DNA from 3 places in the Paraburkholderia sp. GAS41 genome. Region 2 is predicted to be linked to each of the others. Evidence: riboswitches for the same ligand, from Rfam matches in the RefSeq annotation. Region 2 holds a riboswitch; each other region holds the start of a gene.
What was found. A riboswitch is a leader RNA that binds a small molecule or an ion and turns the genes downstream of it on or off. The one in region 2 is predicted to bind cobalamin.
Positions count from the first base shown of each region.

Region 1: linked by a shared signal. The riboswitch ahead of P3T43_RS19120 (CbtB domain-containing protein) and the one ahead of cobW (cobalamin biosynthesis protein CobW) in region 2 are both predicted to bind cobalamin.
Region 3: linked by a shared signal. The riboswitch ahead of P3T43_RS29320 (TonB-dependent receptor domain-containing protein) and the one ahead of cobW (cobalamin biosynthesis protein CobW) in region 2 are both predicted to bind cobalamin.

Region 1 is NZ_JBNDMK010000013.1:106,581-116,671, forward strand. It holds gene P3T43_RS19095 (flavin-containing monooxygenase) at 1-582, opposite strand, end outside; gene yghU (glutathione-dependent disulfide-bond oxidoreductase) at 823-1,695, shown strand; gene P3T43_RS19105 (class I SAM-dependent methyltransferase) at 1,757-2,644, opposite strand; gene P3T43_RS19110 (GNAT family N-acetyltransferase) at 3,021-4,292, opposite strand; gene P3T43_RS19115 (histidine phosphatase family protein) at 4,502-5,065, opposite strand; adenosylcobalamin (AdoCbl) riboswitch at 5,241-5,368, shown strand; gene P3T43_RS19120 (CbtB domain-containing protein) at 5,399-5,608, shown strand; gene P3T43_RS19125 (CbtA family protein) at 5,622-6,368, shown strand; gene P3T43_RS19130 (cystathionine gamma-synthase family protein) at 6,512-7,795, opposite strand; gene metE (5-methyltetrahydropteroyltriglutamate--homocysteine S-methyltransferase) at 8,000-10,091, opposite strand, start outside.
Region 2 is NZ_JBNDMK010000008.1:214,614-224,704, forward strand. It holds gene P3T43_RS14255 (cobyrinate a,c-diamide synthase) at 1-996, opposite strand, end outside; gene cobO (cob(I)yrinic acid a,c-diamide adenosyltransferase) at 1,000-1,602, opposite strand; gene P3T43_RS14265 (cobalamin biosynthesis protein) at 1,599-2,048, opposite strand; cobalamin riboswitch at 2,180-2,447, shown strand; gene cobW (cobalamin biosynthesis protein CobW) at 2,582-3,661, shown strand; gene cobN (cobaltochelatase subunit CobN) at 3,668-7,474, shown strand; gene P3T43_RS14280 (ATP-binding protein) at 7,471-8,538, shown strand; gene P3T43_RS14285 (vWA domain-containing protein) at 8,565-9,203, shown strand; gene P3T43_RS14290 (carbonic anhydrase) at 9,281-9,862, opposite strand.
Region 3 is NZ_JBNDMK010000027.1:95,199-105,289, forward strand. It holds gene P3T43_RS29295 (CHAD domain-containing protein) at 1-302, opposite strand, end outside; gene P3T43_RS29300 (hypothetical protein) at 460-732, shown strand; gene P3T43_RS29305 (alkaline phosphatase family protein) at 785-2,266, shown strand; gene P3T43_RS29310 (TetR/AcrR family transcriptional regulator) at 2,263-2,844, opposite strand; gene P3T43_RS29315 (SDR family NAD(P)-dependent oxidoreductase) at 3,051-3,827, shown strand; gene P3T43_RS29320 (TonB-dependent receptor domain-containing protein) at 3,904-5,838, opposite strand; adenosylcobalamin (AdoCbl) riboswitch at 6,196-6,285, opposite strand; gene P3T43_RS29325 (ABC transporter ATP-binding protein) at 6,440-7,066, shown strand; gene P3T43_RS29330 (sugar efflux transporter) at 7,150-8,436, opposite strand; gene P3T43_RS29335 (beta-galactosidase) at 8,612-10,091, opposite strand, start outside.

The DNA.
Region 1 (10,091 bases), on a different contig from region 2:
AACCTGTTTGCCCGCCCGCTGCAACTCGTCGGCAATCTGCACCCCTGACGAACCCGCTCCCACCACCAGTACGGCACCCTCCGGCAATTGCTGGGGATTGCGATAGTCGGCAGAGTGGATCTGTACGATGTTTCCTTCTTTGGGCGCGATCGGCGGAATGACCGGACGCTGGAACGGCCCGGTTGCCACCACCACGCGGTTGGCTTCGATCACGCCTTGCGAGGTCTGCACGACGAATCCCGGCCGGCCAACGTTGCGCACCACGCTCGTCACTTCCACGCCCGTTCGAATGGGGGCTTTGAACTTGCGCGCATAGGCTTCGAAATAGTCCGCTACGCGGTCTTTCCCGGCAAACGCATCCGGATCGACGTCGTCGAATTCCAGGCCCGGAAAGCGGTCATGCCAGGCCGGACCGTTGGCAACCAGCGAATCCCACCGCCCGGTGCGCCAGCGTTCAGCAATACGGTCGCGTTCGAGGACGAGGTGCGGCACCCCGAGTGTGCTGAGATGTTCGCTCATGGCGACGCCGGCCTGGCCGGCACCTACAACGAGCGTATCAATTGACGTTTTTTCAGCTGTCATCGCTGGCTCCTCCTGAAATGCGACTCTGGTGTGAGTCACATTCTGAGCAGAGCCGAGGAATCGCGAAATGATGTTTTTTGTGGTCGCTAGTGAGCAAAAAACTGCCCACGCCGCTGTGACGGCCCACGGCACTGCGAGGTACCAACGGGTTTGCAGCCCGTCAGCAGGTTCTCCGTCAATTTGCTAATCTCGCTGCGGAACGCCTATTCCCACGATGCAAGGACGCAAGGAGCGTGAAGCATGAGTACGACCGACTACGAGCCGCCGAAGGTCTGGACCTGGAACAAGGACAACGGTGGCCGGTTCGCGAGCATCAACCGCCCGATCGCGGGGCCGACGCACGACAAGGCATTGCCGATCGGCATCCATCCCCTGCAGCTCTATTCGCTCGCGACACCTAACGGTGTCAAGGTCACGGTGATGCTCGAAGAACTGCTGGCGCAAGGGCACAGCGGCGCGGAATACGACGCCTGGCTGATTAAAATCGGCGACGGCGAACAGTTCGGCAGCGGCTTCGTGGACGTCAACCCCAACTCCAAGATCCCCGCGCTGCTGGATCGTAGCGGCGCCAAGCCGATTCGGGTATTCGAATCCGGCTCGATTTTGCTGTATCTCGCCGAAAAATTCGGCGCTTTTCTGCCGACGGAGGCCGCCGCTCGCGCCGAGTGCCTCTCATGGCTGTTCTGGCAGATGGGCAGCGCGCCGTATCTGGGCGGCGGTTTCGGCCATTTCTATGCGTACGCCCCTAGCAAAATCGAATATGCGATCGACCGGTTTGCGATGGAGGTCAAGCGTCAGCTCGACGTTCTCGACAAGCAGCTGGCCGATAACGAATACATCGCCGGCAGCGAGTACACGATTGCCGACATGGCGATTTGGCCCTGGTACGGCGGCCTCGTAAAAGGCTGGCTCTACGAAGGCGGCGAATTCCTCTCCGTGCAGGACTATGCGCACGTCCAGCGTTGGGCCGCTACGATCGGTGCACGTCCGGCCGTGCAGCGCGGACGAAAGGTCAACCGCACGTTTGGCGAGCTTTCAGATCAATTACATGAGCGCCATGCCGCCACGGATTTCGAAACGCACACGCAGGACAAATTGAGCCCCGCGAGCTGACGATTTCTTCAGCCGCAGTGCATGGCGTGACCTGCAGCCGGACACGTTTGCGCGCAAGCCCTCACGCCACCGGATGCGCAGGCTTGCGCGCGATGAAGTGCAACCACGTCGCGTCGCTGGTTCGCGCGTCCTCACCGATACGCTTGCCATCACCGCATCCGTAAACCGCCTCGACCACAAACCCAAGTGACTCCAACTGACGCCGTTGTTCGGCCAATGTGGTGTAGATAATCAGAATGCCGAAGAAATGGGCCGCCGCTGTTTTGATCGAATACCCTTCGTAATTACGATGAAAACGCGCATGCCGCGTGTAGTTGTAGCAGGCTAGCGGAAGTTTGCGGATCGCGCGCAGGGTCCGCCAACCGTATCGCAACGGGTTGGGCGTAAAGCGCGGCAGCAGCTTCAGGACGCTGTCCTGGAACCCGGCGCCGTCGCGATTGTGGCTTGAAAACCAGACCAGACCGCCGGGCCGGGTCACCCGGAACATTTCTCTCAGGATCAAAACACGATCTTCGTAATTGACACAATCGATGCCGTTGCAACTGAAAGCCGTCAGCGCAAAGGCGTCGGTTTGCAAGGCCATCATATCCCGCGCATCCATATGGTGCAGATTCAGATTCGGGTAGCGCGTACGGGCGTGGTCAAGCAATTTGGCTGTGTAGTCGATGCCGGTGTAATTGGACGAGAGTTGCATCATCAAAGGAATGGTGCGCCCGGCGCCGATGCCGATGTCGAGCAGCGGCTGGTCGCGACACTCGTCGGCGATCTGTTCGAACGCGGCTTTCTCCCCGGGGTCGATCCACGACTCGCTGCGCAGAAACTCGCGCGATGCATCACGCGAGTTCCAGGCACGCTGATTGATCTGGTCAAGCGCAAGCTGACTGTCCATTGCGGTGTTCCCCTTCGATTCATCAAGCTCAAAACCGTAATCGCCAAAACGCGGACGCAAGTTTCCCGCGCCGCTTGATGGCGGCGAGGCGCGGGGAAGGTCATAACGCGTTGAATCTGGCGGACCAAAGCGTGCGGCGAAGTCCGTTGTTGTGGTCCCGACTGACGCTGATTGCTCAAAAAGGGACAAGCAAATACGACAGAGCCAGTGTGTTTCGACCCTGCAAACACCTTGTCGGTTTAATTCGATTGCCTTTCTCGTCGCCTACATCATCGTCAATTCACCCGCAGAGCGTCAACCCTGGTGTGTACGCTCGCGCACACACCAGCCACTGACCGGATGTGCGGTTTCAAACAGATGAGGCATCGAGCCGCGACGGTCTATCGTTCGCTGCGAGGATGTGAGGACGGGGAGGAGGGAGCGATGAGCGCGGGCTTCAGGGCGTGCTCGGTCCCTTTAATCGGTTTTGCAGCCGGTTCGCAATAAGCGCATGGAGCTTGCGTTTCACGCGTGCGGCCAGAGCGAACAGTAACGGCAGTTCGACGAGCCGGCCACGCGCGCCGAGCACGATCAAACGTTTCTCGTGCCAGGTCTGCTGGTTCGCCCAGCGCGCTTTGTAGTCGCCGTGCAGAGGCCGAAAATCGAAATCGCGGCCATGCGCGTGCGACCATCGGACCATGAAGTCAACCAGCAAGGCACCGACGGAATAGGTGCTGAACGCCTCTTCATACGTGGTAATGAAGTACTCGACCGATTTCGCGCCGACCAGGTTCACGGATGCCGCGACCGGAACGCCGTCCATCTTCACGAAGGCAACCAGCGGCGTCGTCTTCAGGTCAAGCCGCGACGCCATCCCAATGAAGAAGTCGCGTACCCGATCGTCCATCAGATAAGGCGTGTCGACGCCGCGATCGACTGCCCATTTTCGTTTGTTCGCGAAGAGCCATGTCAGCACCGACTCGGCGTCGGCGACTGTCGTGCTCCAGCCAATTTCCAGCGCGCCCTTCGCTTCGAGCCGTTTGCGGTTATAGCGCAGACTCGAACGGAGGGCCTTGGGCAGCGTCGCCAGGAAGTCGTCGTAGCTGGGAAATTCATTGAGGCGAATCGAATAGCCGTCGAGGCCGCGCCACCGTGCCGGTAGCCGGGCCAACACCCAGGACTGAGGTATGCACTCGAGCGAAGCTTCCAGCGGGCCGTCCACTTGAACCATGCCGATCTCGAGAACATCCGCATTGACCTGCATCACGCTTGCCAGCGCGACCGCATAGCGTTCACGGATTGCGTCTGCGTTTCCGTCGAGGAGCGGCCCACCGTATTCTTCATCGCTGCCGCAGGTCAGCGCCTTCGCGACTCGCAGCACGCCCTTGCGAACGATCGAAACGGGCCACAAGGACAGCAACACGTTGTCACGCCATACGAGCGCGACATTCACCACACCGCCCATGGCAATGACACGGCTGGCCGCCAGTTCGCAGTATTCGAATGTCAAACACGGCGAGCCATTGTCGGCCACCGCAGCAAGCGCATTCCACGGCTGACGCAAGGCCGCAAACGCAGCGAGTGTTTCGATCACGACGACTTCTCGTCGATACGCCACGGCCTCGTCCAATTCGGACAGATTGGCCGCTGTATCAGGGCACCTGTTGCTACCGACCTCGTCCATTTCCGCCATGTGAGCGCCTTCTTCCGACGAAACACTCTCATCCACGCCGCTACGCCTTCTCCGTCACCCATCGCTCAACGCGATTGGCTGCCGGGAACTGTTCTTTGCTGAACCGGGATTACGTATTGCTGGAGGCGACGCGCTGCGTGGGCACGACGACATTACGTGGTACCTCGTTCGCGCAGTCAACCAGTATATTTTTTTCCAGCGCTCACGTTTGTGTCACGTATAGCGAACGGAATCGACACGCGCCATCATGACTGCGCCGGCCACCATGTCCATCCGCGAGTCGAACGCCGCAATTCGACAACGGAGAGTGGCGCGATCTCAATGCGAGAAAATGACAGCGCGGGCGCGCGCAGTGCATGGATCAGAGCGGCACGGATGACTGAGGCATGTGTAACAGCGACCACACTCGCCGTCGGGTCCAACGCATCGAGCCATCTGCCAACCCGCGCGAGAAGCTGGACGAAGGATTCGCCGCCATGCGGAGCCGCATTGGGATCGCGAGTCCATGCTGCCAGTTCATGTGGTGTTTCGTCCGCGATATCCGCAAGCCGCCGGCCGCGCCATTGCCCATAGTCCAGGTCCGCGAGTTCAGACGCGACCCGTGGCTCGATGCCGAACGCCCGCGCAGTATCACGCGCGCAGGCCGCAGGACTACTGAACGACATCGCGTCTTCGGCTACGGCCAGATGCTCCCGCCAGGCCATGACCTCCGCCACACCCCGTGCGTCCAGTGACTCGCCAGCGGGGAACCTGCCCTGACGCATCGCGGAAGTCGCTGCGTGGCTGACCAGTAAAACACGCGTATTCATCGAGTCCTTTCAGTTGAAAGCCATGCTGCTGCACACCAATTTTTCCTTTCGTTTGAAAGCCATACAGATTGGGGAAATGACAGCTTGCGTTTCCCCGACCGGCAAAGTCCAGTCTGAAAGCCATATCGATCGGGCAAACACCAGCTTGCATTTCCCCGACCGGCAAAGTTTAGCGCGTAGAATGTGCTCTGGCGCGGAGCACGGAAGCCGGTGTAAGCCCGGCGCGGTCGCGCCACTGTAAGCGGTCCATGTACGAACCGAAAGCCAGACCCGAGCTCCGCGCCACTTCTACAATCCACTATTGGGGCGCGTAACCCCTGGAGAAAGTCAATCATGACTGACGCTGTCTTTAATCCGGCCGCCGAGCCTACTCCCATTCCGCTGCGTGAACTGATGCCATGGATTATCTTTGGTGGCCTGATCATGCTGCTCGCCATTTATTTCGTCGGTGCCGAAGAGGGTGCGACATCGCTCGTACCCGGCATGTACGTCCACGAATTCGTCCACGACGGCCGCCACCTGCTTGGCTTCCCCTGCCACTAACGCGGAGTCCAACATGGTCGGCAAATTGCTGGTACGCGGCATGCTTGCGGGCGTGGCCGCGGGACTCCTCACGTTTAGTTTCGCCAAGCTGGTCGGCGAACCCCAGGTCGATCAGGCCATTTCCTTCGAGGCCAAGGCCGATGCGGCAAAGGGCGAGCCGCCTGAGCCCGAAATCGTCAGCCGGCATACGCAAGCCGGGCTGGGTCTATTGACCGGTGTGGTGTCGTTTAGCGCCGCCGTCGGCGGACTGTTTGCACTGACGTTCGCCTACACGTTCGGCCGCGTCAGTAAACTGCCCGCACGTCCGCTGTCCGCGTGGCTCGCGCTCGCGGCCTTCATCACCCTCGTGATCGTACCGAACATCAAATACCCGGCCAATCCACCGTCAGTGGGCGACCCTGAGACGATCGGCATGCGCACCGGGCTGTTCTTCCTCATGATCGCCATTTCAATTGCCACGATGGTGTTTTCGCTCAAGGTACGCAAGCACGCCATTGCCCACCTGGGCCAATGGAATGCGTCGATCGTAGCGGGCCTCGTCTTTGTCGTGATCATCGGTGCCGTGCAGCTGGCGCTGCCCGTGATCAACGAGGTGCCGGCCGCGTTCCCCGCAGTCCTGCTGTGGAAATTCAGGGTTGCGGCGATCGGCATGCAGGTGATCTTGTGGACGACGATCGGTTTGCTGTTCGGCGCGCTCGCCGAGCGTGCCCAACGCGCGGCATCGACAGACCGGATGATCGGCAAGTCGGCTTACCTCTGAGGTGTCAGGCGTTGCAACCGCTGACTCGGTTGCGCCCTTCCCTCGTACGGATGCCGAACCATCTGTAGCATCCTCGTGAAACGCCCGCCACGCAGCGGGCGTTTCATCTTGCTTCGCTCACGTCTGGCGTTTCACGTCTCGCCTCAGCAGTGTTCCAGCGCGTACGACAGGTCGGCGATCAGATCGTCCGGATGCTCCAGTCCCACGGACACCCGAATCAACCCCTCCGACACACCCGCCTTCGCACGCGCTTCAGCGGGCACGCCGGAATGCGTCGTCGAGGCGGGGTGACAGATCAGCGACTCCGTGCCGCCAAGACTCACGGCGGACTTGAACAACGACAGACCATTGATGAGTTTGAACGCCTGCTCGCGGCCGCCGTCGAGAACGAATGCGAACGTCGAGCCCGGCCCCGTGCATTGACGCCGATAGACCGCCTGATAGGTAGGGTCCTCGATCAGCTCCGGGTGCAAGACCTTCACAGGATGATAAGGATTGCTCGCGAGCCATCGCGCGACGGCGCTGCCGCTGCGCGCGGCCTGCTCCATCCGCAGCACGAGCGTCTCCATGGAACGCGTAATCATCCATGAGGAATGCGGATCGAGTTGCGAGCCGAGCATGCTGCGGATCGAGCGGACTTTCGTCACCAGGTTGCGGTTGCCGGTGACGCCGCCTGCCACCAGATCGCTGTGGCCGCCAATGTACTTCGTCAGTGAATACACGCACATGTCGATGCCCTGCTTCACCGGCTTCTGATACAGCGGACCCAGCAGCGTGTTGTCGCACACCGAAAGCGGGCGATAGCCGTGACGCGTTTCGAATCCATCGATCTCACGCCGCAAGCCTTCCATATCGAACAGGGCATCCGTCGGGTTGGCCGGGGTCTCGATGTAGCACATCCGCACCGGGCCCTTTTGCGCTGCCGCTTCGAGCGCATCGTGAATCGCCTCCACCGACAGCCCATCCTCGATCACCTGCGAGCGAATGCCCCACTCGGGCAAGAACTTGGCAATCAGCGTTTCGGTGCCACCGTAGAGCGGTACAGACTGAACCACACAATCGCCGGGCCGCAGGAATGCCAGCAAAATCGCGGCAATCGCGGACATCCCGCTCGAAGTCACCACCGCGGACTCGGAGCCGTCGAGCAGCGCAAGACGGTCTTCGACAATTTCCAGATTCGGGTGATTGAAGCGGCTATACACGAGGCCCGCGCTTTCGCCCTCCGGTGAAGGCTTGCGGCCCGACACCATATCGAAGAACTCGGCGCCGTCTTCGGCCGTGCGAAACGCGAATGTCGAGGTCAAAAAAACCGGCGGCTTAACGGACCCTTCCGAGAGAAAGGGATCGTAACCATACGACATCATCTGAGTTTCAGGGTGCAGATCCCGATCGGCGATCTTGCGCTTGTGATAGTTGCGATAGGCCATGCTTTGCTCCATGCCACGTCGTAGCGAAGGTAGAACGATGGTTGCAGTCCCAGCGCGCATGACGCCCAACGAGCATCGTCCCTTGGGCTTGCGCGTGACCATGCTACTCCCTCACGACGTTTCGCAGCGCGAAGCGGGCGCACGAACGACAACCGGCCACGCACAGGTGGCCGGCTTTGCTTGCCGCAGGCGCTACGGGGCGCCTTAGACAGAAGCGCGCAACGTTCTGGCAGCGGCAACCATGTTCGTCAACGCCGGAATGACTTCTTCCCATTGACGCGTCTTCAGACCACAGTCCGGATTCACCCACAGCCGTTGCAGGGGGATGCGTTCTGCGGCTTTCTTCATCAGTTCAACGATGTGTTCCTCGCTGGGGATATTCGGCGAGTGAATGTCGTACACACCCGGTCCGATTTCATTCGGGTAGTTGAAGTGATCGAACGCGTCTAGCAGTTCCATGTCCGAGCGCGAGGTTTCGATCGTGATGACGTCGGCGTCCATATCGGCGATCGACGCGATGATGTCGTTGAACTCCGAATAGCACATATGCGTGTGAATCTGCGTTTCGTCGTCCACACCATTGGCGGTGATACGGAACGACGCGACGGCCCAGTCGAGGTATTCCTGCCATTGCGACTGCCGCAACGGCAGGCCTTCACGCAAGGCGGCCTCGTCGATCTGGATGACGCGCACACCTGCCTTCTCCAGGTCCAGTACTTCTTCGCGGATCGCCAGCGCAAGCTGGTAGCACGAAACCGAGCGCGGCTGGTCGTCGCGCACGAACGACCAGTTGAGGATCGTAACGGGGCCGGTCAGCATGCCTTTCATCGGTTTGCGGGTCAGCGACTGAGCGTACCTGATCCATTCCACCGTCATCGCCTTTGGGCGGCTGATGTCGCCGAACAGGATGGGCGGTTTCACGCAACGCGAGCCATAGGACTGCACCCAGCCGAACTGGCTGAACGCATAACCATCGAGCTGCTCGCCGAAATATTCGACCATGTCGTTACGCTCGGCTTCACCATGCACCAGCACGTCGAGGCCCAGCGCTTCCTGCTCGCGCACGCTGCGTTCGATCTCGGCGCACATCGCGGCCTTGTACCCGGCTTCATCCAGTGCACCGCTCTTGAACTGACTGCGGGCATGACGGATGGCGCCGGTCTGTGGGAACGAGCCGATGGTCGTGGTCGGGTAAGGCGGCAGCTTTAGCAGCGCGGCCTGCTTGTCGGCGCGGATCGGATAGACGTTCTTGCGTTGACCCAAGGCCGTATTGATCTTTCCGAGAGCGGCTTTGACCGCCGGGTTGTTCACGCGCGGCGACACACGACGCGCCGCAATGGCGGCGCTGTTCACAGCCAGTTCTGCCTTGACGGCGTCGCGGCCCTCGTTCAACGCCGTCGCCAGCACCTGCAGTTCGCCCAGTTTTTGCAACGCGAACGCGAGCCACGAACGGACTTCCGCATCCAGCTTCTGCTCACTGTCGAGATCCACCGGCACGTGCAGCAGTGAGCACGACGGTGCGATCCACAGGCGTTCGCCCAGTTGCCGCGCAGCCGGTTCGAGCCAGTCGAGCACGCTCGCGAGGTCAGTCTTCCAGATGTTGCGACCGTTGATGACGCCCAGCGACAGGACGCGGTCTTTGGGCAGTTGGGCAATTACCGCATCCACTTCAATGCGGGCATTGATCGCATCCAGATGCAGGCCCTGCACCGGCAGCTTGCAGACCAGCGGCAGATTGCCCAGCAACTGCCCGAAGTACGTCGCCAGCAACAGCTTCACCTTACCGTTGGCGAGTGCTTCGTAGGCCGTGACATAGGCTTGGTGCCATTCGCGCGATAGTTCGGTCACGAGCATCGGCTCGTCGATCTGAACCCATTCAACGCCGTGCGCCGCCAGCGTGGCCAGCAATTCCGCATAGACGGGCAGCAGGCGCGGCAACAGCGCCAGCTTGTCGGAGTCGTCTTTGGCCTTGCCGAGCGCCAGATACGTCACCGGACCGACGATCACCGGCTTGGCCTTGACGCCTTGCGCCCGCGCCTCATCCAGCTGTTCCAGCAGACGCGACGCATCCAGGCTGAATTCCGTGCTCGCGCTGAACTCGGGGACGATGTAGTGATAGTTCGTGTCGAACCACTTCGTCATCTCGCCGGCCGCGACGCCGCCGCAGCATGCGGCGTGGCTCCCGGCATCCTTCGCCGAGCGGCCGCGGGCGACGCGAAAGGCGTTGTCGAGGGGATCGCCGTGAAAACCTTGCACGCGTTCCGGCAGGTTGCCGAGCGTGAAGCTCATGTCCAGC
Region 2 (10,091 bases):
GTCGGTGAGTTGCTCGAGCAGATACAGCATACCGCCACATTCGGCGACGATGGGTTTTCCAGCGGCCACGTGCGCCCGGATTGCATCTGCAGTCACCGTGTTGCGCGCGAGTGTCTGCGCATGCAGTTCGGGATAACCGCCTGGCAGATAGACGGCGTCCACCGCGTCCGGCACAGGCTCGTCCGCAAGCGGTGAGAAGTCGCTGACCTTTGCACCCAACGTTTCGAGTAACGTGACGTTGGCCGGATAGATGAACGAGAACGCTGCATCACGGGCAATCGCGATGTGTTTGCCGTCCAGCAGGCGCGGTGGTTCATGACGGGCCTGCGCGGCAAATTCCACCGGCGGCGGCAATGCTGCCAGCGGCGTTTGCGCGAGCGCCTCCGCGGCACGATCGAGCCGCGCATCGAGATCGTCGATATCGCCCGCCTGGTGCAGGCCGAGATGGCGCTCGGGCAGTTCGATGGCGTCCGCGCTGGCAATATGGCCGGTCCAGCGCAGCCCGGCCGGCAACGCCTCCTGCAGCATCTGCGCGTGGCGCGCCGAGCCGACACGGTTGGCGAACACGCCGTGAAACGGCACCTCCGGCCGGAATCGCGCGAGGCCGAAGGCGACGGCTCCGAAGGTTTGCGCCATCGCCTTGGCGGATATCACTGTGACGACCGGTACGCCGAACGCGGTGGCGAGGTCGGCGCTGCTCGGCGTGCCGTCGTAGAGGCCCATCACGCCTTCAATCAGGATCAGATCCGCCTCGGCTGCCGCCTGTGCAAGCAGTTCGCGGCACGCGGCTGCGCCGACCATCCACAGGTCGAGCGAGAGCACCGGTGCGCCGCTTGCGCGTGCGAGGATCATCGGGTCCAGAAAATCCGGGCCGGTCTTGAAGACGCGCACGCGCCGCCCTTGCCGCCGGTGATAGCGCGCAAGGCCGGCGGTAATCGTGGTTTTGCCCTGACCGGAAGCCGGTGCGCTGATGAACAGGGCGGGACAGGACGGCATGGTTCAGAATTCCACGCCGCGCTGCGCCTTGACATGCTGCTCACGATACGGGTGCTTGACGATGCGCATTTCCGTGACCAGATCGGCCGCTTCGATCAGCGCGTCGGGCGCATGACGCCCCGTAATCACCACATGCAGCATCTCGGGACGCGCGTTCACCACTGCGAGCACTTCGTCGAGTGGCAGGTATTCGTACTTCAGCACGGTATTCAGTTCGTCGAGAATCACCATCTGGTACTCGCCGCTTTCGATCATCCGCCGTGCTTCGTCCCAGCCTTTGCGGGCAGTCGCGATGTCGGCGTCGCGGTTTTGCGTATTCCACGTGTACCCGTCGCCCATGGTAACGAAATCGCATTGGGCGATTTTGCCCAGAAAATCGCGCTCCGACGTGTGCAGTGCGCCCTTGATGAACTGCACGACGCCAAGGCGCATGCCATGCCCCAGTACGCGCACCGCCATGCCGAACGCGGCCGTGGTTTTGCCCTTGCCGGTGCCGGTGTTGACGATCAGCAGGCCTTTTTCGATGGTCGCTTCGGCCTGCTTTTTCTCATGCCCTTCGCGACGCCGCTGGGTCATGCGCAGATGCGATTCGGGATCGGTTTTCATGGAAGGTCCTGTTGATGGTTAAATTCTGTGGTCGGCGACAGCGGACCGGATGCATTCGATGCAATCGCCACGGTGACGCCGTCGAGCACCGTCTTGTTGGCGATGAGCCGGCCGCCGGGCGCGGCGAGCAGGGCGCAGGGTTCGCAGACGCCCTCGATGCCGAGATGCTTGCGGGCCGCAGCGGATGGCGTGGGCGGAGCGGTTACGGTGGCGATTTCGGCGCGGCTGAAGGTCTGCAAAGCTAGCGCATGACGCGCGCAAAATTCGAGCAGGCCGGGCTGCCGGGCTTTGGATTCGATGGTCGCAATGCAGCGAATGGCTTCGAACGGCGCCGTACCCAGGGTCTTCGTGACGGCGGCGAAGATCTGGTCCGCAGAGCTGTGCTGCGTACAACCGACACCGACACTGAGTGTTTTTCCGGTGGCCGAATTCATCCGCTGCCACATATTCCGCATCCTGTTTCCCGTTCAACTGCGCCTGCGCGAGCACGCGGCGGCACCCAACGCGCGCATACGATAGCACAAGGCATGCCCTGGGTCGTAGGCCTGGTTTCCTTGACGCACGGGGCTTGCGAGCCTACACTCCCACGCACTTTGGTGCTCGTATGCGCGTTCCTGCGCATGCAGTTAAACGGGAAACAGGGCGTCCACTTTCACGAGACCGGACCAACCTGTGCTGCCCCCGCAACGGTAAGCGAAGGCATCGCGCAAGCGGTGCAGAGCCGGCTTCAGTGTCTGCGCGCAAGATCGCGCAGGCATGCAACCACTGGGCGAGAAATCACTCGCCCGGGAAGGGGAAGCGGCGCTTTCGCCAGCCCGGATACCGGCCAGAGAAGCAGGGCGACGCCGCGGGGATGCGGCGTGTCGTCCATGATTCATTACCTGTGCGCGCTGCTGTGGCGGCGCCGTTATCCGTCCCCGTGTTTCGTCTGTTCAATTCCCGTGCCCATGAACCGGCCAGTTCTTTCGACGGAATCACCATGCAAAACCCCATGCGCAAAATCCCCGTCACCGTGGTGACAGGCTTCCTCGGCAGCGGCAAAACCACCTTGCTGCGCCATATTCTTCAACACGCAGGCGGCAAGCGCATTGCGGTGATCGTCAACGAGTTCGGCGAACTGGGTATCGACGGCGAGATCCTCAAGGGTTGCGGCATCGGTTGCGACGAACAGGGCAACGAGACCGAAGGTCAACTGTATGAGCTGGCCAACGGCTGCCTCTGCTGCACCGTGCAGGAAGCGTTTTTTCCCGTAATGGAAAAGCTGGTGGAACGCCGCGAGCAGATCGATCACGTGCTGATCGAAACCTCGGGCCTCGCGTTGCCCAAGCCGCTGGTGCAGGCGTTCAACTGGCCGGCCATCAAGAACAGCTTCACGGTGGATGCGGTGGTGACGGTGGTCGACGGTCCGGCGGCAGCCAGCGGCCAGTTCGCCGACAACCCGATCGCCGTGGACGCGCAACGCAAGGCCGATCCGAATCTCGATCACGAGTCGCCGCTGCATGAACTGTTCGAAGATCAGTTGTCCGCAGCAGATCTGGTGATCCTCAACAAGACGGATCTGCTCGACGAAGCGCAGCAAGGCGCAGTCGAAGCGTTGATCCGCGAAGAGATTCCGTCGCAGGTCAAGGTGGTGCGCGCGCATCGTGGCGAACTGGACCTGCACACGCTGCTCGGACTCGAAGCGGCGTCCGAGGCGACGATCCATCTGCGGCACGATCATCATGGCTCGGCAGAAGACGCCGATCATCAACACGACGAGTTCGATTCAGTCGTGGTGGAGGCGCAGGCGCCGTCGCGCGAGGCTGTGATTGCCGCGTTGCAAAGTCTTGTCGAAAGCCACACGATCTATCGCGTGAAAGGCTTTGCCGCACTGCCCGGCGCGCCGATGCGGCTGGTGATTCAGGGCGTGGGGCGCCGCTTCGACAGCTATTTCGACCGCCGCTGGCAAACCGGCGAAACGCAGCGGAGCCGCTTCGTGCTGATCGGCGCGGATCTCGACCGGCCGGTGCTGCAGCGCGCGTTCGACGCCGCCCTGACGAGCATCGCGCAACAGGCGTAACGGATCATGCATCTGCTGCGCACTACGCCGGGTGGCTTCGTCGACGACACGCAGGGCGTCATCCGCATCGATCAGCGGCCCGCCGAGATCGTGGTGCTCAGCTCTGCCGATACCACGCTGTCGCTGCTCGCCAGCGCCGTGCCGCGTTTAGGCGAGGGTTTTCCGAGCGTGCGGCTCGCGAACGTCACTTATCTGCGGCAACCTGCATCGGTCGATTTCTATGTCGAAGACGTGTTGCAGCATGCGCGGGTCGTGGTGGTGGATCACCTGGGCGGCGAAGCGTATTGGCCGTACGGTATCGAACAGGTCGTGGCGCTCGCCGCGCGCAAGCAGCAGGTGCTGGCGATGTTCTCCGGCGATCTGCAGGAAGATCCCAACCTGCTCGCGCGCAGCACCGCGGATGCGGCGTTCTGTCATCAGCTATGGCGCTATCTGCGCGAAGGCGGCGCGCAGAATGCCGAGGCGTTTCTGCGTTGTCTCGCGTGGCGTTCGCTGGGTTGGGGGCACGAGCCGGCGCCGCCGCGCGTGTTGCCGGCGGCCACGCTCTATCATCCTGCGCGCGACCTCCCGACGATCGCCGACTGGCAGGCACGCTGGCGACCCGCCGCGCCGGTCGTCGCAATCCTGTTCTATAAGGCGCATCTGCAGGCCGCCAATACGGCGGTATTCGATGCGCTGATCGAGGCGCTCGATGCACAAGGCCTGAACCCGTTGCCGATTGCGCTGACCTCGCTCAAGGACGCCATGAGCCGCGAGGTCTTGCAGCAGTTGTGCGCGCAACATGATGTCGCACTGGTGCTGAACACAACGGCGTTCGCAGCCACGGCGATTGACGACCCCGAGCCGCTCGCCCTTGCTGGCGACGCGCCCGTGATGCAGGTGATCCTGAGCGGCGGCAATCGTGAGGATTGGGTCAAGGACCACCATGGACTGAATTCGCGCGATATCGTGATGCATATTGCGCTGCCCGAGGTGGATGGCCGCATCATCACGCGGGCGATCAGCTTCAAGGGGCTCGCGTACCGCTGTCCCCACACCGAAGTGGACGTGGTGCGGTATCAGCCCGATCATGAGCGGATCGAGTTTCTCGCGGAGCTGAGCCGCCGCTGGTGCCGCCTGCGCACGCTCGATAACGCTGACAAGACGCTCGCGCTGATCCTCGCGAACTATCCAATGAGCGAAGGGCGCATCGGCAATGGCGTGGGGCTCGATACGCCGGCCTCAGTGGTGGGCATCCTCGCAATGCTGGCCGAGCAGGGTTATCGGGTCGGCGAACTGCCGCCGGACGGCGACGCCTTGCTGCGCAAGCTGACCGAAGGCGTCACCAATGATCCCGTCGTGCGCGATCTGCGTCCCGCCTTGCAGAGCCTCGCGCTCCACGACTACCTCGCCCATTTCGCACGCCTGCCGGCCGTAGCCAGAGAGGCGTTGAACGCGCGTTGGGGGCCGCCGGAGCAGGACCCGACAGTAAGGCGCGGCCGCTTCATGATTTCCGGCTGGCGCTGCGGCCAGGTGTTCGTCGGCATTCAGCCGTCGCGCTCGCGCGAGCAGGGCGATTACGCGAGCTATCACGACGCCGATCTCGTGCCGCCGCATGCCTATCTGGCGTTCTACTTCTGGCTGCGTCACGCCTTGGGAATCGACGCGGTGGTGCACGTCGGCAAGCATGGCAACCTCGAATGGCTGCCGGGCAAAAGTGTGGCGCTGAGCCATGCCTGCTGGCCCGATCTGATTCTAGGGCCGCTGCCGCATCTGTATCCGTTTATCGTCAACGATCCCGGCGAGGGCAGTCAGGCGAAGCGCCGCGCCCAGGCGGTGATTATCGATCACCTGATGCCGCCGCTCACGCGGGCCGAAAGCTATGGTCCACTGCAGGATCTCGAGCGTCAGGTCGACGAGTACTACGAAGCATTGATGGTCGACCCGCGCCGTTCGAAACTGCTCAGACGTACGATCCTTTCGACCATCGTCGAACATCGTCTGCATGACGAACTGAGCCTGAAGGAGCCGGCCGGACAGGATGCCGAAGACGCGCTGCTCACCCGCGTGGATGCCTGGCTGTGCGAGCTGAAAGAAGCGCAGATTCGCGATGGCCTGCATACCTTCGGCCGTTCGCCCGAGGGTGTGCAGCGGCGCGATACCTTGCTGGCGCTGGGCCGCTTTCCAGTTGGCGATGGACGGGGCGGCAACGCGGGTCTGATGGATGCGCTGGCACGCGATCTTCAGATGGATCATCTGTTCGATCCACTTTCCGCGGATTGGGCGGCGGTGTGGGACGGTCCGCGCCCGGCAGTCTTGCAGCAGCTAGGCGACGTAGCGTGGCGACACAACGGCGACACCCGCGAGCGGCTTGAATGGCTTGGCGGCGAAATGCTGGCGGCGATATGCGGCGGTGAGCGTACTGCAGGCGTGAGATTGCCGCCCGCAGGCGCATTGCCGCAAACCGAACTTGTCCTCGAACGCCTGCGCAACGACATCTTGCCGCGCCTCGACGCCTGCGGTCCGGAAGAGATGCGCCAACTCAAACGCGGGCTGGAAGGCCGTTTTGTGCCGGCGGGGCCGAGCGGTTCACCCTCGCGTGGCCGGCCCGATGTCCTGCCCACCGGCCGCAACTTCTACTCGGTCGATACGCGCGCCATTCCCACTCAGGCGGCCTGGGCGCTGGGCCTGAAATCGGCGCAGCATCTGCTTGAACGGCATGTGCAGGAGCATGGAGATTATCCACGGGCGATCGGTCTGTCCGTGTGGGGCACCGCGACCATGCGCACCGGTGGCGACGATATTGCCCAGGCCATGGCACTGCTCGGCGTGCGGCCCCGCTGGGCGCCCGGCAGCCATCGGGTCACGGACTTCGAGATCATGCCAATCGAAGTGTTCGACCGGCCGCGCATCGACGTCACGTTGCGCGTATCGGGCTTCTTCCGCGACGCCTTCGCCAATGTGATGCACCTGTTCGACGCAGCCGTGCAGGCGGTCGCCGAACTCGACGAACCCGAGGACGTCAACCCGGTCCGCGCGCGCGTGATGCGCGAACGCGATACGCTGATGGCGCGCGGCATGGACGCAGCGGAAGCGCGCAGACGCGCCGGCTGGCGCGTTTTCAGCGCGCGGCCGGGCGCTTACGGCGCCGGTCTGCAAGAGATCATCGACACCCGGCAGTGGCAAACCGATGCCGATCTGGCGAACGCCTACCAGGCTTGGGGCGGTTACGTCTACACCCAGAAAAGCGCGGGCGAGGAAGCCCGCCAGGCGTTCGGCACGCGGCTTGCCGCCATGGACGTGGTACTGCAGAATCAGGACAACCGCGAGCACGATCTGCTCGATTCGAACGACTACTACCAGTTTCAGGGCGGCATGGTGGCGGCCGTGCGGCATCTGGCGGGCACCCAGCCGCACGTGTATCACGCGGACCATAGCAATCCGGACACGCCGCGCGTCCGTACGCTGCACGAAGAAATCGCCCGCGTGATCCGCTCGCGCGTGGTCAATCCGAAGTGGCTCGATGGCGTGAAGCGTCATGGCTACAAAGGCGCCGCGGAAATCGCCGCGACGGTCGACTATCTCTACGGCTACGACGCAACGGCGCGCGTGATTGCCGACCATCAATACGCGCTGGTGACCGACGCGTATCTGAATGACCCCGGCACACGCGACTTCCTGCAGCAACACAATCCGCACGCGCTGCATTCGATCTGCGAGCGTCTGCTCGAAGCGATGCAACGGGGACTGTGGCAAGCACCAGGCGACTATCGCGCGCAAGTCGAACAGCATCTGCTCGCGAGCGAGCAGTTCATCGAAGGAACACGATCATGAACGCAGCGAGCAAGGTTCGCGACACGTCGGCGGCGCGGCCCGCCTTTCCGTTTAGCGCGCTGGTCGGGCAAGCGCGTTTGCAGCAGGCTTTGCTGCTTGCCGCGATCGATCCGGGCCTGGGCGGCGTGCTGGTCACGGGGCCGCGCGGCACTGCCAAATCGACGGCGGCACGCGCGCTCGCGGAGCTGTTGCCCGAGGGCCAACTGGTGACGTTGCCGCTCGGCGCGAGCGAGGATCGTCTGATCGGCACGCTCGATATCGAAAGCGCGCTGCGCGACGGTGCCGTGCGCTTTTCGCCGGGTTTGCTGGCGAAGGCGCATCGCGGCATGCTGTATGTCGACGAAATCAACCTGTTGCCCGACGCCTTGGTCGATGCGTTGCTCGACGCGGCAGCCAGCGGCGTGAATACGGTCGAACGTGACGGCATTTCGCACAGCCACGCGGCGAGTTTCGTGCTGATCGGGACGATGAATCCGGAAGAGGGCGAGTTGCGGCCGCAACTGATCGATCGTTTCGGGCTGATGGTCGAACTGGAAAACTGCTTCGATCCAACGGTGCGTCAACAGATCGTCAAGGCACGGCTCGGCTTCGATCTCGATCCACAGGCATTCTGTGCGGCCTACGCGGAACAGCAGGCGGCACATGTGCAGCGGATTCGCGCCGCTCGCGCAGCGTTGCCAGCGCTAGGCTTCGATGACGCGGTGCACGTGCACGTCAGCGCGCTGTGCATCGCCGCGGCCGTCGATGGCCTGCGCGCCGATCTCGTCATGCTGCGCGCCGCGCGAGCGCTGGCCGCACTCGAACAGGCGGCTGCGGTAACCACCGGCCACGTCGATCAGGTGGCCGAAGGAGTTTTGCAGCATCGTCGCCATAGTCGCGAACCCGCGCAGCAGGCAGACAGTCCAGCCGCGCCGCGTCCCGACCACCCGCACGATGCCAGCGCTGCGCCACCCGCCTCGAGTGCTGCTGCGACCGGCGACCGCCAGTGGGGCTATCTGCCGCCCGAGCCGGTTGGGACGACTCAGGTCAAAGGCGTGATCCCGCTCACCGCAAAAAAACGCTGAGCCATCGGCAAGGTGTCGCCGCTGACTTGCACAGCGGTTTCCGATGGCGCAAAGGCGCAACAGGGACAGCCGCGCGCGGCAACGGGCAGGGTCAACGCATCGTATGGTCACGCACGCTCGCCGCCAAGCGCGAGAAGCCGTTGCACAGCACGCATCTACGTTTCATGCCGGCCGCGCCGCGCGGCGGCGTGTTGCACTGCTTTTTGCTCGACTGCTCCGGTTCGATGCTGGCAGCGCAGCAGCTCGCGCTCGCCAAAGGACTGCTGGTCGCGCTGTTCGACGAGGCGAGCAAGACCCGCGCGCAAGCGGCGCTGGTGTGCTTTGGCGGTTCAGGGGTGGAGCTTCGCTTTGGGCCCGCTGTGCCGCGCTGGTGGAACGAACGCTGGTTGCAGCCGCTGGGTGGCGGTGGCGGAACGCCGCTGGCCGCGGGCGTGCGCCACGCCGCGCAACTGCTCGAGCGCGCGGCGCGCTGCAGTCCGCTGCAGCAACGCTGGCTCTGGGTGCTCACCGATGGCCGCAGCGGCGAGGTGCCGGTGCGGCCCGGCGAGGTTGATCAGGTGGTGTTCGTGGATTTCGAACGCGGTGCTATCCGGCTAGGGCGCTGCGAGCAACTCGCGCAGGCCTGGGGCGCGATGTACCTCAAGCCGGAGGAACTGGTCGGATAGCGGCGCGCTCCGTCGCGTGTGAAGACGCGCCGCCCAGCTAACCGTTGCGGCGCCGCACTCGCTCGCGACACCGCGCTCTAGGCAGGAATGTCCCGCACCACTTCGGTCAGCTTGCCGGAACTGATTTCGTAAAAGAAGCCGTACAGCTTGACGTGCTTCGGCACGGCCGGACTCGCACGAAGCAATTTGACGTCGTAGTTGAGCGATTCCTCGAAGTCCATGATGGCGAGGCTGTCGTGATCGAACAAGGTCGAAATGTCGGCGTGGTGATGGTCGTGAAACTCCTCGACGATCAGCTCCGGCGTCAACGTGGTCGTACCGCAGAACGAGTGGTGCACGACCACGACCTTCTGCACATCGAACAGATAATCCATCGCCGCTACGGACGCGAGCGCGAAGGCGGCGCGTCCCCCCGCGTTGGTGGTGGCGAACAGGGTGCGCGTGGATCCGACCCGGATGCCGTTTTCGTCGGTGATGATTTCGCCCGGGTAGACCTCGTCGCCAAAATGATCGGCAACGGCTTGTGGAATTTCGACCGCCCGAGGATCCAGACAGTGGATCACGAGTGTCTTCATCGGGATGACCTGGCTCGCGCCCGGGAAGGCCTTCATGTCGAAGCCGGGTAGATTCCTGTACTCATAGTCGCTGAACTTGCCCATGTCGTGCTCCGTTGAACCTCGCGAGCCGCCGGCCTCGGGTCGAGGCGACCTGGGCCCGTCGAGGGCTGTTTGCGGTCGTGGGGATGGCTTCGATTCTGGGCGAGTTTCCAGGCGAAAACATCATCGCCCGGGGCAATTCACTTGTTCTATTCAGTCAACCATGGCGGTTCGCACTGACTTGAATGGCAATACCGTCGATCGATGCGGGAGGGGCGGGACAGTCGCAGGG
Region 3 (10,091 bases), on a different contig from region 2:
AGCGACTTGAACTCACGGCGTTGCAGTTTCGCGTCTTTCTTGTCGAGTAGAGGCTCATAGGCCCACCACAACGTGCGCAACCGGCGCATTGCCACACGAAGCTTGTGCAGATCCTCAGGGGCGGCGCTGGCGTTTAGCTTACGAACCCGATCCGCAGCTTCGCCGGAAATCGACGTGGCGAGCAACACGAACGCCTCGACAACCGTCATCGAAGGGACAATCAGTCCTTCCCGTGCATGGGTTTCAATTGGGGACGGTGCAGACGTGTCTGAGATTTCAACGACAACAGGACGGAAACTCATCGTGGGAGGCGCCTTTTGTATCCGGTCGAACATTCGAGTGAGGCGGTAGGGATACTGTCACGATCCTCAGCTAAAGTCCAAACCATCGAAGGCACTGTCCTTTCCGCATTTCGCAATCCTGCATGCTGCCCCGCTTTACCCGCAATTGACGCCTCCCATGACAAACCTTCTCAGTCATCACGAGATAGCTACCCTGTTCGTGCTGTATCGCTCGCCGGAGCGCAGCGTGCGGGCCGATCTCGACGTATTGCCCCTTCAACATGCACATCTGGTTGAAGTCGTAGCCGCGGAATCCGGCCAAAAATTTTACCGCGTGACATCAAAGGGTCATGAACTCGTGCGGCGCTTTGGCCTTGCAAGCCCTGACGAATGTTGGGTCGAACCCGTCGCAACTGCCAAGGTCGAAGCCTCGGGACGCATGCACGCCTAGCGCGATGTCGTACCGTGCCTGAGCCTGCGTTCCCTGCAACGCGCGCCGCGCCATGCAGTCCGTCCGCCGCAACGAGATCGACGAGGGAGAATTCATGGCTAACCAGCTTGCCGCGATTGAGCATGTAGTGGTCCTGATGCTGGAGAACCGATCGTTCGATCACATGCTCGGTTTCCTCTACGCGGATCAGCAGAATCAATCGCCTTCAGGCCAGAGTTTCGACGGACTAACCGGCACTGAATCCAACCCCGCCGCGAATGGCGAAGCCGTGAAGGTCTACGCGATTCAGGCGAGCGACAGCAACGCGTATTTTCAGCCCGGCGCCGATCCCGGCGAAGGCTATAGCGCAACGAATTCGCAGTTGTTCGGCACCATCAATGCGCCCTCGCCGCCTGTTGCCACCAACCAGGGTTTCGTCACCGACTACGTCTACACGCTCGGCTGGGAATCGAAAGAACCCAGTTGGTCAGTGCTGCCAGGTACCGTGGCCTCGAACATCATGGGCATGTACACGCCGGCGATGTTACCGGTGCTCTCAGGACTGGCGCGTGGCTACGCGGTGTGCGACCAGTGGTTCAGTTCAGTGCCTACCGAGACGCTGCCGAATCGCGCTTTTGTCTGCGCGGCAACGAGCCAGGGGCACATGGACGACAAGACCCGAACCTATACCTCACCGAGTATTTTCGGCTTGCTGTCGCAGCACGATCAGAGCTGGATCATCTACGGATACGACCAGCCCCCGCTCACGCGGCTGAACTTCCCGGATACGACGAACGCGTCGGACGACCACTTTGGTCTCTTCACCGACTTCCAGAGCGCGGCACAAAACGGCACGCTGCCGGCCTACACGTTTCTCGAACCGAGTTGGGAGTCCACCGGCAACAGCCAGCACCCCAACTACGATGTCGCCTTGGGCGAACAGTTGATCCACGACGTGTACTACGCCTTACGCAGCAACGAGGCGCAGTGGAACAAGACGCTGTTGATCATCACGTACGACGAGCATGGCGGCTGCTACGACCATGTCGCCCCGCCTCTCGGTGCCGTGCCGCCGGATCATTCGGCGGGCGAGTTCGGGTTCGACTTCAAGCGTTTCGGGCTGCGCGTACCTACCGTGCTGGTTTCGCCATTGATCGCACCGGGCACGGTGTTCCGCGTTCCGGAAGGCACCATGCCGCTCGATCACACCTCGATCCTGAAGACGGTCGAGACGCGCTGGAACCTGCCCGCTCTCACGGCTCGCGACGCAGCCGCGCCTGACGTGGGCGAGGTGCTGACGCTCACGACGCCGCGTAGCGACGATCCGCTCGCTTCGGTGAGCGTGCCGCAATCGGGCGGCATCCACGCCGCGACGGCGGAACTGCCGTCGCATCTGCAACAGGTCCACGCGGATCTGGTATCGCGCCTGCCCGTGCCCGACACGAACGGCGGCACGTTTCATCAGATGCCGGTCTTGAAGACCCGCGCCGAGTACGCGGATTACATTGCCTCGCGCACCCAGGCATGGCTTGCGAGTCGTAAGACGGCGGCCTAACGACCTGCATCATCCTGCGTCATCACCAGCGCGAGCGATGACGCGAGAATCGATTTAGCGAGCGCGTCGTCATCTACCGCGCGCGCGAGCGTGATGGCGCCAACAATCGTCGCGACGATACCCAGTGCCGCCTTCTCGTCGCCGCTCGACGTGGCCTCAGCAACACGCGCCGTGAGGTCATGCAGATACCGCGTCAACAGCGCCCGCACATCGGCGCTCGCATGCCGCGCCTCGCCGGCTAATGCGCACAGCGCACACCCCTCGCCTGGATTCTCCATGTGGCGCTCGTTCAGGAACATCTCCGCGATGAACCGCAGCGGTGTCCCGCCAGGCTCCCCGTTATCGGCCTCGTGCGCCACGATGCGCTCGCGGCTTCGCTTCAGCGCATATTCGAGCGCCTCTACGATCAACGCATCGCGCGATGCGAAGTGCCCATAGAACGCCCCATGCGTGAGCCCCGCGCTGCGCATGCAGTCGGCCACACCGAGCGCCTCGATGCCGTGCTCGCGAATCTGCCGCGACGCATTTTCCAGAACTCGCTGCCGGCTCTCAGCCTTTTGTGCCTGCGAATAGCCCATTTTTTTCTCCGTGACGCTTGACAATCTGCATGACGAGCATAATACTGAAAATGTGCATGACGATCAACATACAGATTGACCGGATGTTGGCAGTGCTCGTGATGGTTCGGATGCGGCTGCGCTTCAGCGCCGCGTAACAGGTCTCACAAAGCGAGGAGCCGCGGCTCTAAACGCGCTCTCGCGGCGTACTACACAGGAGAAGGACGATGCGTTTTACTGAAAAAACGGCGCTTGTAACGGGCGGCAACAGCGGTATTGGCTTCGCGGCGGCACAACTTTTGATCGCGGAAGGTGCGCGAGTCGTGGTTACGGGGCGCGATCGCGCGAAGCTGGACAGCGCAGTGGCTGAACTGGGTGAAAAGGCTCTTGGCATCGCGGTGGATCTCGACGATCCGCTCGCCATCGATTCGATGTTCAAGCAGATTCAGGAGGCCTACGGCTCGCTCGACGTAGTCTTCGCCAACGCGGGCATTTCCGGTCCCACGCCGCTCGGCGGCACGACCGCCGCCGCGTTCGAGGCGATTCTGCGCACCAACCTCACCGCGGTTTTTCTCACTGTTCAAGGCGCGCTGCCGCTGATGAGCGCCGGTGGTTCGATCGTCCTGAACGGCTCGGTCATGCGTGAACTCGGTTCTCCGGGCTCAGCCGCGTATTCCGCCACCAAGGCCGGCGTAACCGGCATGGCGAAGGTGTTTGCATCCGAACTCGTCACGCGCGGTATTCGTGTAAACACGGTGATCCCGGGTGGCACACGCACGCCGATCTGGACACGGGGCGCACGCGTCGGCGCAACCCTCGATGCCACCGAAGAAGCGCTTGGGGCGGCGATCCCGCTCGCGCGTTTCGCCACGCCTGAAGAAGTGGCCAAAGCCTTCTTGTTCCTCGCCTCAGATGACGCGTCGGGAACCACCGCGGCGGAAATCGTGGTCGACGGCGGCACGACGGGCGCACCGTGGGGCGCACCGCTGTTCCGCAAGGGCTAAAGATAGCGCGCGAGAAATTCGCGCGTAGGGTTGACGGGCTGGCCGCAAGCGATCGATCGCTTGCGGCCAGGCTTGCTTAGAACGTGTAGGAAATCTTACCGAATGCCGTCCGTCCCAACGAGTTGTACCCGTATGCCGTCACGTATTGCCGGTTGAACAGATTCGACAGGTTTGCAGATAGCGTGAGATGTGAATTGATCTTGTACGCCGCACGCAGCCCGACCGTTGTGTACGACGGCAGGTAGATGGAGTTCGCCTGGTCGTCGAACGTCGAGCCGCCATAGAGCAACGACACCCCCGTGCTAAGCGCGTGCAAATGGAACTCGTCCCACACGTGGTCGACGCTCAGGCTGACCGTTTGACGCGGGCGGCGATTCAGCCACGTCTGGTCCGTGACGTCCTGCGGATTCAGAATGCCGACCGCGAGACTGACGGGCGTCGAGTTGCCGAGCGTGCCCTTGTACGAGAGGTCGATGCCCTGAATGTGCGCCCGGCCTACGTTCACTGGTAGAAATGTCACCGAGTCGTACGTGATGAGATCGTGGACACGCGTGTCATAGATAGCGGCCGTGAAGGTACCGAACGACGTGGTGGCGTCCAGTGCTGCCTCGACCGTATCGCTGCGCTCGGGCAGCAGGTTCGGATTCGCGTAGCCCGGATAGTACAGATCGTCGAAAGTCGGCAGACGGAATGCGTTGCCGTACGAGAGCCGCGCCGTATAAATCGGCGTGATTGCACAAGCTACCGCGACATTGCCCGTATTGACCGACTGCCCCTCGACAATCTCGTGACGCCCCGCGAGGAACACGGTCAAATCACCTAACGTCGCCGATTGATGCAGTGAAACGGCGGAATCGTTGCGGGTCGGAACGCCTGTGGGAATGTCGACGGGCAGGAAGGCTTGTTCGCGTGAGAAGTCGTACGCGAGCTTCGTTTCGCCGGACAGCGGCAGGTTGAAAAGACTCAAACCGTGCTCCTGATGGGTCAGCGAAGTCGACGTGCTCAAACGCGTCGAATCGATTTCGTCGGTCGGGATGCCCGGAGTGTTCGTATACAGGAACTGACGATCGTTCGCGTAGCCGACTGACTGGTCGAACTGGGTGAACGGCGTGATGTCCAGGTGGAATGCCACGCCCGTCGTCAGCTGATGATCGAGTTGCCGGTCGTCGCCGCCCGCATCGTCATACGAGAGATCAGACTTGTGGTACAGCGCAAACGTGGAGATCGACCAGTTATCGTGTGCATAGCCGAGGCGTGCGTCCACGTTCTGCGCGTGGTACGGATTACGGCCATCCTCGTGGCCATAGGCCCATGGCGCGGTCGCGTCGATGCCCGCGGTGTTGTAGTCGTGCAGGCCCAGCGAGTACGTCAGACCGGACAATGCCGCGAGCGGACCGGTGGACGGGATCGCGCCCGACGTGCGCACCTGCGTGTCGAAGGTCTTGTTCGAGCCGCCGCCAGCGGAAATCGTGGTCTGGTTCGGCTGATTCGACGCGTGGTTCGTGAACAGTTGCACCACGCCGCCCATGGCGTCGGCACCGAATGACGCGGCCGCAGGGCCCGAAATGACTTCGACACGATCGAACGCGGAGGTCGGCAGATCCGCCCACTCGACCTGGCCGGTGGTCGCGGAACCGACGCGGATACCATCGATGAACACCGCGACCTGATTCGCCGATGAACCTCGGATACTGACGCCGGCCAACGAACCCGGCCCGCCGTTTTGCGTAATCGTGACGCCCGGCAGCGTGGCGAGGGCCTGCGTGATACTGGGGTCGATGGGAGACAGCCGGGCCAGATCCGCACGCGTGAGAACCTGCGTCGAGGCGTAGCGCTGATCGAACGATTGCGGCAGGTGCTGGGTGTCGCCGGTGACGAGAATATTCGGCAGCGTGGTGGCTGCCGCAGCCTGTTGATCCGGCTGCGGTAACGACACGTCGTCCGCGGCATGCGCAAGCTGGCACGCCGAAACGGTCAGAGCCGAAGTGATGATCAAACGACGGAACTTCATAAGGGACAACCTGATTATTAGAAGAATGGATGACATGCTGCGCACGCGAACGCAATGGTTCGAAGTCCGATGCATGTCATTACAAAATGCTTTCTTTTGCGAAACCGGGGCAGCGCTAACCGCAGCGGAGTGTGGGCGGCACCATCATCTCGCGGGCCGCCTGATTAGCGCACCTTAGCGACCTGCGTGCTCGCGCGCCGATGCAAGCGCCAATAGAAACGCGCAACGCAGACTCGCAACGGGACACGAAGCGGAGCCATCGGCGGAATAGGGGTCTAGCTGGAAGTCCGGCTCACAGACAAGGTCGGTCATGCAGATATCTCCAGGGGATTACGCGCCCCAAAGTCGGAAGAGGGATACGACGCCGAGGTCTGACTTCCGGTTCAGGCTGCAACCGGTCACAGTGGCGCGACCGCGCTGGATTTTCACCAGCTTCCACGAGTCGTACGGGCGGTATTTTACGGGTGATCCGATGCCGGTTGAATTTTTTCTGGCCTGGCGTGGGAGGGATTAGACACGGCAGAACGCCCATGCAGCGCGATCAGCACGTCTTCACCGTCGAAGGAATGTAAACTTGTCAGTCTGAGAAAACGGATGAACCATGCTTAGATTCGACAACCTGTGCAAACGCTACGGCGAACGCACTGTCTTTTACGGATTGCATTACAGCGCCAGCACGGGCTGCGTTGCGCTGAACGACGAAAGCGGTAGCGGCAAGTCCACCTTGCTCGCCGTTCTCGCCGGAGAGATCGAACCAGACGCGGGCGAGGTCTGGATTGGCGGCCATTCGCTGCGTACCATTCCGCACGCGGCGAAATCCGCCCTCACCTACATACCCGAAGACTGCCTGACGTTTCCGCTCGAAACCGGGCGTGAGTTTCTCGAACGCGTGGCTGCGCAAAGAAATGCGACGCTCGAGCCATACACGCTCGAACTGGCAAAGCGCTTTGGCCTGACGTCGCATCTTGAGAAACGCTTCGAGCAGATGTCGTTCGGCACGCGCAAGAAAATGTTCCTCACGGCGACTTCGGTTGGCGCGCCCACTGTCGTCATTGCCGATGAACCTGCCGGCGGGCTCGATGCCGCCGCGCGCGCAGTGCTGGTCGATCTGTTTAAAGAGTTGGGCAAGCAGCGGGTGGTTTTCTTTACGAGCTACGATGCCGCATTCACGCAGGCGTGCGAAGCAAAATCGATCAGTTTTGCAGATCTTGCTACCGCGAGCCCATGAGGCTCTTGTGAGGCTGATGTCGCGGCTTGCACGTACGAGCCAGCGTCATCTTCCCCGTTCAGATCGAGCCCAATGCCGGACGCCTAGCGGCTCGGCCAGCGCTCCTGAACGTAGCGCGCCCAGCGCCGCCACGGTGGATCTGCGAACAGGATCAGTGCCACCAGCGCGAGACAGCCGCAAAACAGGAAGGTGCCCCGATAGCCGACACCCGCGACCAGCAACCCCGATAGCACGCCCGACAGAATCGAGCCGACCCGCGACGAGTTGAAGAACAATGCCGTGGCCGCCCCGGGCGTGCGCGGCATCAGATCCTGCACGTAAGTCATGCCAAGACACGACGTCACCGCCACCACGAAGGCGTTGAGCGCCTGCATCGGAATCAGCAACGACACGGAACCCACCGCGGCCACGCAGATGAAATACAGCATATGCACGCCGGCGCACGCTGCAAGCCAGCGCAGTTTGTTGAGCGTCGCACCGCGGGCGCCGAGCGCCAGCATCATCGGAATTTCGAGGAAGGCGCCCAATCCGAGCATGATGGATACGTCGATGCTCGAGCCGTGCAGACCGCGCACGACATAGAGCGGCAACACGATCATGGTCGCGTTGGCGGCGAGGCCGATCAGCGTCAACGCCAGCACCGAGCGCCAGATCACGCGCGACGACGCGACCGGGTGAACGAAATCCGGCTTGACCGGCGTCTCGGGTTCGACCGTGGTGACTTCCAGCGATGATGCCGGATCACCGGGCACGTGGTCCGGCACCTCGGGCAAGTCCTCGACCGGCGCCTCGTGCATGCGCCAGATGATGACGCCCGATGCGACGAAGCACGCCGCCGCGAACAGAAACAGCCCATAGAAGCCGATCCCGGCCAGCACCAGCGCACCCACGGAGGGCCCGAATACCCACGCCACCGACAGCACCGTGCGCAGCGTTGCGGTGGCAAAGGTCCGTTCGGACTCGCTCGTCACGGGCAACGCCGCGCGGCCGAACGAAAACACCAGCGACAGGGCCGAACCGCCCGCGCCGAGAAACGCGATCCCAATGATGAGAAGCGCGCGGTAATCGCGCACGAAACACAGCAACAGAAATCCGAGCGCCGCTGCGCCCAGCGCCGCCAGCAGCAGCGTACGGTGATGACCGTGGCGATCGGACCATTTGCCGGCCCAGCCGCTCGCCGCCACCCCACTCGCCGCAATCAGCGTCATGAACAGCCCGAGCTTGAGCGGTGTCATGCCGGCTCGCTCCACACCGAACAGCGACAGGTACGGCGCGGTGAACGACATGGCGACCCCGAGCATCAGCGTCGCGCCCGCCAGCGACATGAAGGACGGGATGCGCGTGAGACTGACGAGCCGGGAGTAGTTCATCGATGAGGTCATGCTGACTGCATACACTCGGACGGGGAATCCGCTCAGTGGATGTAGCTAGCTGTCGGCAATGGCACGCGTGCCGACCTCCCCGGAAGGTGGCCGGCACGACGCACGGGTGAACCGGCAGTATGCCAAAGCTTGCTGGATCGCGTTAGCGCGCCCGCTGCCGGCGTCAGCGCATTTCGATCCACGCAGCGATGTCGCAGGGTCCGACTTCGGCGCCCCCCAGCACAAAATGCGCCCCTACCGGCGCCTGCACACGCCACGTCGTCTCGCCATAGTTGAAGGCGAAGCGCACCTTGCCGCGGCGGCGCAAACGGGCGCCCTCCGGCAGCGTCAGCACTTCAACTCCGGCATCGCGCACGCAGCGTTCCAGCACCGCACGCTGCAACGCCGGGTCGAAACACGAGGTCGTCATGCGCACGCGTCCGGCTTGCACGACGGCCGGCACACCATCGTCGAACGCCGCCATGACTTCGACACCGCGCCCCGCTTCGATATGATCGCGCCAGCTTCGACCGTGTCCGCTCACCCCGTCGAACGACACCGCCGGGCGTAGCGACGGGCGCAACGATTCGCTTTGCGACACCCGCACGTCCAGAACGGCCTGCAGCGGGCCAGGCGGCAGCGTGGCGGGGATCGTGAAGTCCGCGGTCTTCGAACCCGTCCTCGGCCCGAATAGCCAGTGGGCGTGACCGGCCTGGATCTGTGCGACCAGCGTGTCCGGCACGACCGGCAACGACGGTGCGACCACCAGCCGGTAGCCGCTCAGATCGGCAGTCGCCGGCAACATGTCCACATCCACGCCCATTTCGCGCAGGCACGAGTACCACTCGAACACGAGACGCTGATAATCGAAATCGGCGCCATGGCGCTGGATCTGCACGATCCAGTCTGCCGGATAGTCGAACAGCAGCGCCACTGGCGCGCGCGACCTAGCCTTCGCCGCCGCATCCTGGTCGAAGTTCTCCAGCTCACCCGCCACCCGCGCGATCTCGTAGCCGCCGGCGGTCAGCTTGTCATCCGGCGCGTTGATGCCCGAATGCATCTGCTCCTGCGCGAACGGCGCCTGACGCCAGCGGAAATACGACACCAGCTCGGCGCCGTGCGCAAACGCTTCCCACGTCCAGAGACGCGCCATGCCTGCCTTCGGCACCGGGTTGTAAGGCGCCCAGTTGACCGGCCCCACCTGCTGCTCCATCACCCACATGCGTCCCTTGCCGACACCCCGGTACAGATCGTGGTTGAAGGCCGGAATGTCCGGATGTCCGGTGCGTGCCCAACGGTGCTTGTCCGCGTCGTCGAACCACAGGACTTCCGTGCGCGGCAGCGGATAGCTGTCCCAGGCGGCCACGTCCAGTCCGCTTTCGGCGAATTCGTAGTGATCGAAGCTCGTGAAAAAGCCCATGAAGTTATGCAACAGGTCGCGCCCCGGTGCATGCTCGCGAATCAGTTCGCCCTGCAAACCATGGAAGCTCGCCACTTCGCTCGACGTGAAACGCCGGAAGTCGAGCCAGTGGCTCGGATTCGCATCGGTGGGCGTGCGGTTCGGCAACCCGATTTCCTCGAAGCTGCGGTACTCCATGCTCCAGAACACATTGCCCCAGGCCGTGTTCAGCCGCTCCACTTCGCCGTAGCGTGCTGCCAGCCAT